DNA from 3 places in the Streptomyces sp. NPDC007164 genome. Region 1 is predicted to be linked to each of the others. Evidence: riboswitches for the same ligand, from Rfam matches in the RefSeq annotation. Region 1 holds a riboswitch; each other region holds the start of a gene.

Region 1 (3,268 bases):
GCACGGCGAGGATCGCGCCGACCGCGGCGAACTGCACCAGCGTCAGCACGGCGGCCGTCGGCAGGGCGAGCAGCTGCGCGGTCTGCCGGTAGATCTCCACTTCGAGGGTGGCGTAACCGGGGCCGCCGAGGATCTGTACGACCCCGAAGGAGGTGAAGGTGAAGAGGAAGACCATCAGCGCGGCGGCGGCCACGGCGGGCGCCAGGGCCGGCAGGGTGACCCGCCGCCAGGCGGCGAACCGCCCCGCGCCGAGCACCCTGGCGGCCTCCTCCTGCCGGGGGTCGAGCTGGGACCACAGGCCGCCGACCGTCCGTACGACCACCGCGTAGTTGAAGAAGACATGGGCGAGCAGGATCGCCCAGACCGTGGTGTCGAGCCGTACGCCCCAGAGTTCGTCGAGGAAGCCGCCGCGTCCCAGCAGCGCCAGGAAGGCCGTCCCGACGACCACGGTCGGCAGGACGAACGGCACCGTGACGACCGCCCGCAGCAGTTGTTTGCCGGGGAAGTCGAAGCGGGCGAAGACATACGCCCCGGGCAGCGCGATCAGCAGGGTCAGCGCCGTCGAGGCGAGCGCCTGCCAGGTGGTGAACCAGAGGACGTCGCGGATGTCCGGCCGGGCCAGCACCTCGCCGATCCGGCCGAACTGCCAGACGCCGTCCACCTTCAGGCCCCGGCCGACGATCGCCGCGACCGGGTAGGCGAAGAACAGCGCGAAGAACGCGACGGGCACGGCCATCAGGCCGAGCCGCACCGCGCTCCCGCGCCGGGCCTTCGCACGGGCGGCATCCGCGTGCGCGGACCGCGGGCGGGGAGTCCTCCCGCCCGCGTCCGTTCCGCGTACGGGACTCTTCGTTACTTCACTACGAGCGAGGACCACGACTGGACCCACTGCTCACGGTTCTTGGCGATCTTCTCCGGGGCCACGGTCGCCGGACTGTCCACCGTCGCGCCGAACTTCGTGAAGAGCTCCGGCAGCGCCGCGTCCTTGACGACCGGGTTGACGAACATGTTGAGCGGCATGTCCTCCTGGAACTTCTTGCTGATCAGGAAGTCCAGCAGGGCCTTGCCGCCCGCCTCGTTCTTCGCGCCCTTCAGCAGGCCGGCGAACTCGATCTGCCGGAAGCAGGTCCCGGTGGCGACGCCGGTCGGTGCGGTCTTCGGCTGCGGCTTCGCGTACAGCACCTCGACGGGCGGGCTGGAGGCGTACGAGACGACGAGCGGCCGGTCCGCCTTGGCCTTCTTCCCGCCGGCCGATCCGGAGAACTCCTCGTTGTACGCCTGCTCCCAGCCGTCGACGACCTTGACGCCGTTGCGCTCCAGCTTCTTCCAGTAGTCCTGGTAGCCCTTCTCGCCGTAAGTGGCGACGGTGCCGAGGAGGAAGCCGAGACCGGGCGACGAGGTCCCGGCGTTCTCGGTGACGAGCAGGTCCTTGTACGCGGGCTTCGCCAGGTCGTCGAAGGACTTTGGCGGCGCGAGCTTCTTGTCCGCGAAGTACTTCTTGTCGTAGTTGACGCAGATGTCGCCGGTGTCGACCGGGGTGACCCGGTGCTTGTCGGCGTCGAGCCGGGTGTCCGCCGCGACCCGGTCGATGCCCTTCGCCTGATACGGCGTGAAGAGCCCGCTGTCGAGGGCGCGGGAGAGCAGGGTGTTGTCGACGCCGAAGAACACGTCGCCGCGCGGGGATCCCTTGGTCAGGATCTCCTGGTTGAGCGCGACCCCCGCGTCTCCGCTCTTGAGCACCTTGACGGTGTAGCCGGTCTCCTCGGTGAACTCCTTCAGTACGTCCTTGGAGGCGTTGAAGGAGTCGTGGCTGACGAGGGTCACGGTCTTGGAGCCCGAGCCCTTCGTACCGCCGGAACCGGCGGCCGGGTCGTCGGAGCTCCCGCAGCCGGCGAGTGCGGTGACGCCGAGCGCGGCGACGACGGCCGAAGCCGCGAGCTGCCTGGTCCTGCGCGTGGTGGTCATGGTGGATTCCTCCTGGGTTTTGGCCAGGAAGAGACGCGGCCCTGCCCGCGGGAAGCGGGCAGGGCGCAACAGCATGAGTTGATGACCGAACTTCCTACCCGGAATGACCCGGGCGAGGTTCAGAGGGTCTGCGGCCGACCTGTCTCGGTGCCGCACTCTCAGCGCTGTGGCGCTCCCCTGTCGGAATATGAAGTTGATTTCAGGCCCAGATTACACGGGCCGTTTCCGCCTCAGCGCTCGGCTGCCGCCAACTGCCCGCAGGCCCCGTCGATCTCCTGACCGCGAGTGTCCCGCACGGTGACCGGCACCCCGTGGGCGGCGATCGCCTCGACGAACGCCTTCTCGTCCTCGGGCCGCGAGGCGGTCCACTTGGAACCGGGCGTGGGGTTCAGCGGGATCAGGTTGACGTGCACCCGCTTGCCCTTGAGGAGCCGGCCGAGCCGGTCGCCGCGCCACGCCTGGTCGTTGATGTCGCGGATCAGCGCGTACTCGATGGAGATGCGACGGCCGGACTTCTCCGCGTACTCCCACGCGGCGTCCAGCACCTCGCCGACCTTCCAGCGCGTGTTCACGGGTACGAGGGTGTCGCGCAGCTCGTCGTCCGGCGCGTGCAGCGAGACGGCGAGGCGGCACTTGAAGCCCTCGTCCGCGAAGCGGAGCATCGCGGGCACCAGGCCCACGGTGGAGACGGTGATCCCGCGCTGCGAGAGCCCCAGCCCGTCCGGCTCAGGGTCGGTGAGACGGCGGATCGCGCCGACCACCCGGTTGTAGTTGGCGAGCGGCTCGCCCATGCCCATGAACACGATGTTGGAGAGCCGCGCCGGACCGCCGGGGACCTCCCCGTCACGCAGCGCCCGCATGCCGTCCACGATCTGGTGGACGATCTCGGCGGTCGACAGATTACGGTCGAGACCGGCCTGCCCCGTGGCGCAGAACGGGCAGTTCATCCCGCAGCCGGCCTGCGAGGAGATGCACATCGTGACCCGCTCCGGGTAGCGCATCAGGACGGACTCGACGAGCGTCCCGTCGTGCAGCTTCCACAGGGTCTTGCGGGTGGTGTCGTCGTCGCAGCTGATGTGGCGGACCACCGACATCAGGTCGGGCAACATCGCCTCGGCGAGCTTGGCCCGCGATCCGGCCGGGATATTGGTCCATTCCGCCGGGTCGTGCGCGTACCGCGCGAAGTAGTGCTGCGAGAGCTGCTGGGCGCGGAACGGCTTCTCGCCGATCGCGGCGACGGCTTCCTTGCGCTCGGCGGGCGTGAGGTCGGCGAGATGCCGCGGCGGCTTCTTGGCTCCGCGGG
Region 2 (3,268 bases), on a different contig from region 1:
GGATCATTCCTGGCCAGATTCATCTACTGCGGGGTTGAACGATGCGCGAGTCGGTTCAAGCTGAGGTCATGATGAGCTTCCTCGTCTCCGAGGAGCTCTCTTTCCGGATCCCGGTGGAGCTCCGGTACGAGGTCTGCGATCCGTATGCGATCCGGATGACCTTCCATCTGCCCGGTGACGCCCCCGTCACCTGGGCATTCGGCCGTGAGCTGCTGCTCGACGGCCTCAACAGCCCCAGTGGCGACGGCGATGTGCACATCGGCCCCACTGAGCCCGAGGGGTTGTCCGACGTACATATCCGGCTCCAGGTCGGCGAGGACCGGGCGCTCTTCAGGGCCGGTACGGCACCACTTGTGGCGTTTCTCGATCGGACCGACAAGCTCGTGCCACTTGGGCAGGAGTGCACGCTGGGTGACTTCGAGGGCAATCTCGAAGACGCCCTGGGCCGGATTCTCGCCGAGGAACAGAACGCCGGCTGAGCGGAACGGCGCAGCCGACCGGCCCGCCGGTCGAACACGGCATCTGCTGAACGGGTGAATTACTCACCCGCGGAGACGCTCAGGGTCTCGTCCTACGACGACGGCCCCTCCCGGTCCGTACGGGTGCCGAAGCTCCGGCTTCCGCGCCGAGCCCTGTGCGGTCCGCGGAGACGACCAGCGCCGCGAGCACCGTCGTCACCGGCACCGAGGCGACCAGTCCGATCGATCCGACCAGCGTTCGTACGATCTCCTCCGCCACCAGCTCGCTGTTGGCCACCGTCCCCACGCTGCTCTGCGCGACGGAGAACAGCAGCAGCAACGGCAGTGCCGCGCCCGCGTAGGCGAGCACCAGCGTATTGACGACCGAGGCGATGTGGTCGCGCCCGATCCTGATCCCTGCCCGGTAGAGCCCCCGTACGCCCAACGTCGGGTTCGCCTGGTGGAGTTCCCAGACCGCCGACGTCTGGGTCACGGTCACATCGTCGAGGACCCCGAGCGAACCGATGATGACACCGGCCAGAAGCAGACCGCTCATGTCGATGTGCGGGTACAGGCCATGGATGAGGCCGGTGTTGTCGTCGGTGTTGCCGGTCAGGCTCGCCCAGCCGATGAAGAGCGAGCCGAGCAGTCCGATCAGCAGCAGCGAGATCAGTGTGCCGATCACCGCGACCGAAGTACGGGCGGTCAGGCCGTGGCACATGTAGAGCGCGATCAGCATGATCGCGCTGGCCCCGACCACCGCGACGAGCAGCGGATTCGAGCCCTGGAGAATGGCGGGGAGGATGAACAGGGTCAGCACGGCGAACGAGACCGCGAGCGCGACCAGCGCCATCACCCCGCGCATGCGGCCCACCGCGACCACGACCAGGGCGAAGATCCCGGCCAGCAGCGCCATCGGGAACTTCCGGTTCACATCCGTCACCGAGTACTGCAGATCACGGGGCGCGTCGGGGGCGTACGCCACGACCACGCCCTGACCGTCGCGCAGCTGGCGCGGGGTGTCGGGCTGGATGATCTCGACGAACGTCCGGCCCTTGTCATGACCGGTCGTCACCTCGATCCTCGCCTTCTTGCACAGCCCCTGCCCGCCTTCCGACGGAGGCGTGGTGTCTCCGTCGACGGGCGTCCGGGCCGCGTTCACCTCCTTGCAGTCCACCTTGTCGATGTTCACCACCTTTCCCTGCTGGGTCTGCCGGTCGAATCCGACGCCGGTCCGTTCGTGCGGCGGCGCACCACCCGGCCAGAGGGCCACCAGACCGACGAGGACGGCGGCGGCGAACGGGAACAGTACGGCCGCGATGACCTTGCGCAGATGCTTGGAGACGGGCGCGGCAGGGCCATGGCTGTGCGAGTGGCCGTGCTGATGGGTTTGTGGTTCGTGGTCGATTCGGGGGGACGTCACCGGCCGATCATCGCAAGAAGAGACGGGCCCACTGTTCAGCAGGCGGGACGGGGCGCTAGCGTGGAGGGACCTTTGCACACGCGGGAGCTCGGAGCACCGGGCTGAGAGGGCGCTGATCTCCGTACGTCCGTACGGGACAGGCTGCGCCGACCGCCGAACCTGTTACCGGGTAATGCCGGCGTAGGGAGTAGGTCTCATGACCACATCGGACGCACGCACGCCTGCCTCGAACCAGAGCGACGAGGCCGGGAAGTCCATCGGCTGGCACAAGGGGTACGTCCGGGGCTCGCGCCCGGACCTCCAGGTGCCGGTCCGTCAGGTGCACCTCACCAACGGCAAGGACGTGACGCTGTACGACACGTCGGGTCCGTACACCGATCCCACCGTCGAGACCGATGTCCGTCGCGGGCTCGCACCGCTGCGGGAGAACTGGATCATCGCCCGCGGCGACACCGAGGAGTACCCGGGCCGCCCCGCCCGCCCGGAGGACGACGGGCTCAAGCACACCTCGCCGCGTGGCGGGCTGCGCAACCTCGACGCGGTCTTCCCCGGCCGCCCGCGGCTGCCGCGCCGCAGCCGGGACGGACGGCCGGTGACCCAGCTCGCGTACGCCCGCCGGGGCGAGATCACCCCGGAGATGGAGTACGTGGCCATCCGGGAGAACGTCGAGCCCGAGGTGGTGCGCGAGGAGATCGCGGCCGGCCGGGCCGTGCTGCCCGCCAACGTCAACCACCCGGAGATCGAGCCGATGATCATCGGCAAGCGGTTCCTGGTGAAAGTCAATGCCAACATCGGCAACTCCGCGGTGACGTCCTCCATCGAGGAGGAGGTGGAAAAAATGACGTGGGCGACGCGTTGGGGCGCCGACACCGTCATGGATCTGTCCACCGGCCGCAACATTCACACCACCCGTGAGTGGGTTCTGCGCAACTCCCCCGTGCCGATCGGCACCGTCCCGCTCTACCAGGCCCTGGAGAAGGTCGACGGCCGGGCGGAGGAGCTGACCTGGGAGATCTACAAGGACACGGTCATCGAGCAGGCCGAGCAGGGCGTCGACTACATGACCGTCCACGCCGGCGTGCGCCTGCCGTACGTACCGCTGACCGCCCGCCGCAAGACCGGAATCGTCTCGCGCGGCGGTTCGATCATGGCGGCTTGGTGTCTCGCGCACCACAAGGAGTCGTTCCTGTACGAGCACTTCGAGGAGCTCTGCGAGATCCTCGCGACCTACGACGTGACGTACTCACTGGGCGACGGGCTGCGTCCCGGCTCGATCGCCGACGCCAATGACGAGGCGCAGTTCGCCGAACTGCGCACGCTCGGCGAGCTGAACACGGTCGCCAAGCGGTTCGGCGTCCAGACCATGATCGAGGGGCCGGGCCACGTT
Region 3 (3,268 bases), on a different contig from region 1:
TCGGATCGGGCAGCAGGGTCCGCTCGTCGGCCACCACCTCCAGCTTGATCCAGTCGGTGCCGAGCGCCTCGCGGGCCAGCCGGGCGGTCAGCACGGCCTCACCTGCGGTGAAACACCCCGCCGTGTTCGGCAGCACGCGGATGGAGAGCCGCTTCAGGACGGAGAGCACCGAGCCCTGGACGGTCGGATCGAGGCGGCGCATCGCGACGGTGGTCAGCTCGGTGCCGGAGGCGGTCAGCGAGCGCTCCAGCACGTCGAGGCCGGCCGCCCCGCCCGTACCCATGATCAGCCGGGAGCCGAACGTGGTGTCGCCGAGGGCGAAGAGGTCGTCGGACATGGTCAGCCTCCCTGGACCGCGGTCAGGACCTCGACGCGGTCACCGTCGGCGAGTACGGCGGTGGACCACCGGCCGCGCGGTACGACGGTCTCGTTGACGGCGGCCGCGACACCGGAGTGCGCGGTGGTGAGCGTGGTGACGAGCGCCGCCAGGGTGGTGCCCGCGGCGACGGGACGGGCCTCGCCGTTCACGGACACGGAGAGGGCGACGGCTCCGGGGGGCGGTGCGGACTCGGTCATGCGGGCTGCTCCTGACGTACGGAGGCGGCGGCGGAGGAGAAACGGTGCGGGGTGAAGGGGCGGGCCGGCTCGGGCGGCTCGCCGCCGGTGAGGAACTCGGCCATGACGTCACCGGTGATGGGGGTGAGCAGCACCCCGTTGCGGTGGTGGCCGGTGGCGAGGTGGAGGCCGGGCAGGGCGGTGGGGCCCAGCAGCGGGGCGTTGTCGGGGGAGGCGGGGCGCAGGCCGGCCAGGGTCTCGGTGAGCGGCAGCTCGGTGATGCCGGGGACCAGTTCGTGGGCGTCCCGCAGCAGCTCGTAGACGCCGCCCGCGGTGACCGTGGTGTCCCAGCCCATCTCCTCGCTGGTGGCGCCGACGACCAGCTCGCCGTTCTCGCGCGGTACGAGATAGAGGTGGCCGCCGCGGACCACGGCCCGGACCGTCCGGCTCAGGAACGGCGCGTACCCGGCGGGCACGGTCAGCCGCACCACCTGGCCCTTCACCGGCCGGACCGGTGGCACGACCTCGTCCGGCAGCCCGGGCAGCCGCCCGCTGAGGCTCCCCGCGGCGAGCACGACCTGGTCGGCCGCCAGCTCCGTACCCCCGGCGAGCACCGCCCCGGCGGCCCGGCCGCCCACCACGCACAGGCGCTCCACCCAGCCGCGGTGGAAGAACACCCCGGCCCGCTCGCAGGCGGTCAGCAGGGCGGCGGCCAGCCGGCGGGGATCGATCTGGTGGTCGCCGTCGACCCGCAGACCGCCCCGGACACCCGGCGCGAGCATCGGCTCCAGCCGTCGGCACTCACGGCCGGTGAGCCACTCCGATCCGAGGCCCGAACGCTGCTGGAGGGCGTGCAGATCCCGCAGGTGGGCACGGTCGTCGGAGTCCAGCGCGACGGCCAGGGTGCCGCAGGCGCGAAAGCCGGTCTCCTGACCGCTCGCCGCCTCCAGCTCGGCCACGAAGGCCGGATAGCGGGCCGCCGAGGCGACATTGAGGCCCAGCAGCAGCTGCTCGCCGTAGTGGAGTTCGGTGACGGCGGCCAGCATGCCGGCCGCCACCCGGGCGGCGCCGCCGCCCGGTTCGGGGTCGGCGACCGCCGTGCGCAGTCCGCGCTGCGCGGCCCGCCAGGCCGTCACCAGGCCGATGATCCCGCCCCCGATGACGAGGACATCGGATCCGTTTCCGTTCCGAGAAGAACGCATGGGCTTCCAGCCCCTCCCTTCGCCGGCATGACCCGGATCAGGTTCGTACGGTCGGAGGCCGCCCAGCCTCCCTCTCAGCCCGGTGCGTCCGGGCTCCCGCGAGTGTCTTACGTCGGCCACCCTAAACCCCGCCCCACCGGACCGGTAAGGGAGCTGTCGCCGTGGCCCGTCCGCCCGACGGCACCCGTCCGCACCGGGAGAACGGCCGGATCGGGCCGGACGGGCGGTGGGAGCGGGAGCCGCAGGAGGGCGGCGGGACGAGCACGGTCGGGGAACTCGCCCTTTCCTGACGGTAAATCAGGTGCTTATGGTGTACGGGTGAGCGATCAGCAGCAGTCAGAGCAGCCGGGCCGGTGGGCAGGACGCCGCGTCGTCGTCGTCGGTGCGGGCATGGCCGGGGTGCAGACCGCGGTGGCCCTGCGGGAGCAGGGCTTCACCGGCCCCGTCACCCTGATCGGCGCGGAACCGCACCAGCCCTACGACCGGCCCCCGCTGTCCAAGGCGGTGCTGCTCGGCAAGGCCGAGGACTCCGCCTTCGACATCGACTTCGAGGCGCTGGAGATCGATCTGCACCTGGGCCGTGAGGTGACCGGTGTCCGGCCGGACGCGCACGAACTGGACACCCCGGAAGGGCCCGTTCCCTACGACGCCCTGGTGATCGCGACCGGTGCCGAACCGATCGTGCTGCCCGGCACCGAGGGCGTTCCCGGCGTCCATCTGCTGCGCACCCTCGACGACGCGGCACGGCTGCGGCCGGTCCTCGACGAGCAGCACGGCGTCGTGGTCGTCGGCGCGGGCTGGATCGGTGCCGAGTTCGCCACCGCGGCCCGCGCCGCCGGCTGTGCGGTCACCGTCGTCGAGGCGGCCGACCGGCCCCTGGCGGGCGCGATGCCTGCGGAGGTCGCCGCTCCGATGGCCGCCTGGTACGCGGAGATCGGCGCCGAACTCCTCACCGGGGCCCGCGTCGACCGCATCGAGCCGGGCCGGGTGGTCCTCGCGGACGGGCGTACCGTCCCGGCCGGAGCGGTCGTCGTCGGAATCGGCGCCCGCCCCGCCACCGGCTGGCTGGCCGGCTCCGGCATCGCGCTCGGCTCCGACGGATCGGTGACCGCCGACGGGGCGCTGCGCACCTCGGCGCCCGATGTGTACGCGGTGGGCGACTGCGCCTCGTTCCCGTCCGCCCGGTACGGCGAACGCCTGCTCGTCCACCACTGGGACAACGCGCTCCAGGGCCCGCGCACCGCCGCCGCCAACATCATCGGCGCGGCGGCCGACGAGGCCCCGGAGCCGGTGACGTACGACCCCGTGCCGTACTTCTGGTCCGAGCAGTTCGACCGGTTCGTGCAGTACGCGGGCCACCACGGGAGCGCCGACACCCTGCTGTGGCGCGGCGATCCGGCCGGACCCGCCTGGTCGGTGTGCTGGCTGCGGGGCGACGTCCTGGTCGCGGTGCTCGCCGTCGGCCGGCCGCGCGACCTGGCGCAGGGGCGCAAGCTCATCGAGGCGGGGGC

The links. Region 1 has a riboswitch for thiamine pyrophosphate ahead of ABZ622_RS27040 (thiamine ABC transporter substrate-binding protein). Riboswitches for the same ligand answer to the same signal wherever they lie in the genome.
Region 2: linked by a shared signal. The riboswitch ahead of thiC (phosphomethylpyrimidine synthase ThiC) and the one ahead of ABZ622_RS27040 (thiamine ABC transporter substrate-binding protein) in region 1 are both predicted to bind thiamine pyrophosphate.
Region 3: linked by a shared signal. The riboswitch ahead of thiO (glycine oxidase ThiO) and the one ahead of ABZ622_RS27040 (thiamine ABC transporter substrate-binding protein) in region 1 are both predicted to bind thiamine pyrophosphate.

What each region holds. Positions count from the first base shown of each region.
Region 1 covers NZ_JBEYFB010000025.1:77,818-81,085, reverse strand. Annotated here, with positions in the region: gene ABZ622_RS27045 (iron ABC transporter permease) at 1-736, opposite strand, end outside; gene ABZ622_RS27040 (thiamine ABC transporter substrate-binding protein) at 853-1,965, opposite strand; TPP riboswitch at 2,039-2,154, opposite strand; gene rlmN (23S rRNA (adenine(2503)-C(2))-methyltransferase RlmN) at 2,196-3,268, opposite strand, start outside.
Region 2 covers NZ_JBEYFB010000003.1:120,197-123,464, reverse strand. Annotated here, with positions in the region: gene ABZ622_RS07150 (SsgA family sporulation/cell division regulator) at 42-479, shown strand; gene ABZ622_RS07145 (YibE/F family protein) at 559-1,881, opposite strand; TPP riboswitch at 1,952-2,085, shown strand; gene thiC (phosphomethylpyrimidine synthase ThiC) at 2,078-3,268, shown strand, end outside.
Region 3 covers NZ_JBEYFB010000002.1:371,500-374,767, reverse strand. Annotated here, with positions in the region: gene ABZ622_RS06180 (thiazole synthase) at 1-337, opposite strand, end outside; gene thiS (sulfur carrier protein ThiS) at 340-576, opposite strand; gene thiO (glycine oxidase ThiO) at 573-1,757, opposite strand; TPP riboswitch at 1,755-1,867, opposite strand; gene ABZ622_RS06165 (hypothetical protein) at 1,919-2,047, shown strand; gene ABZ622_RS06160 (FAD-dependent oxidoreductase) at 2,148-3,268, shown strand, end outside.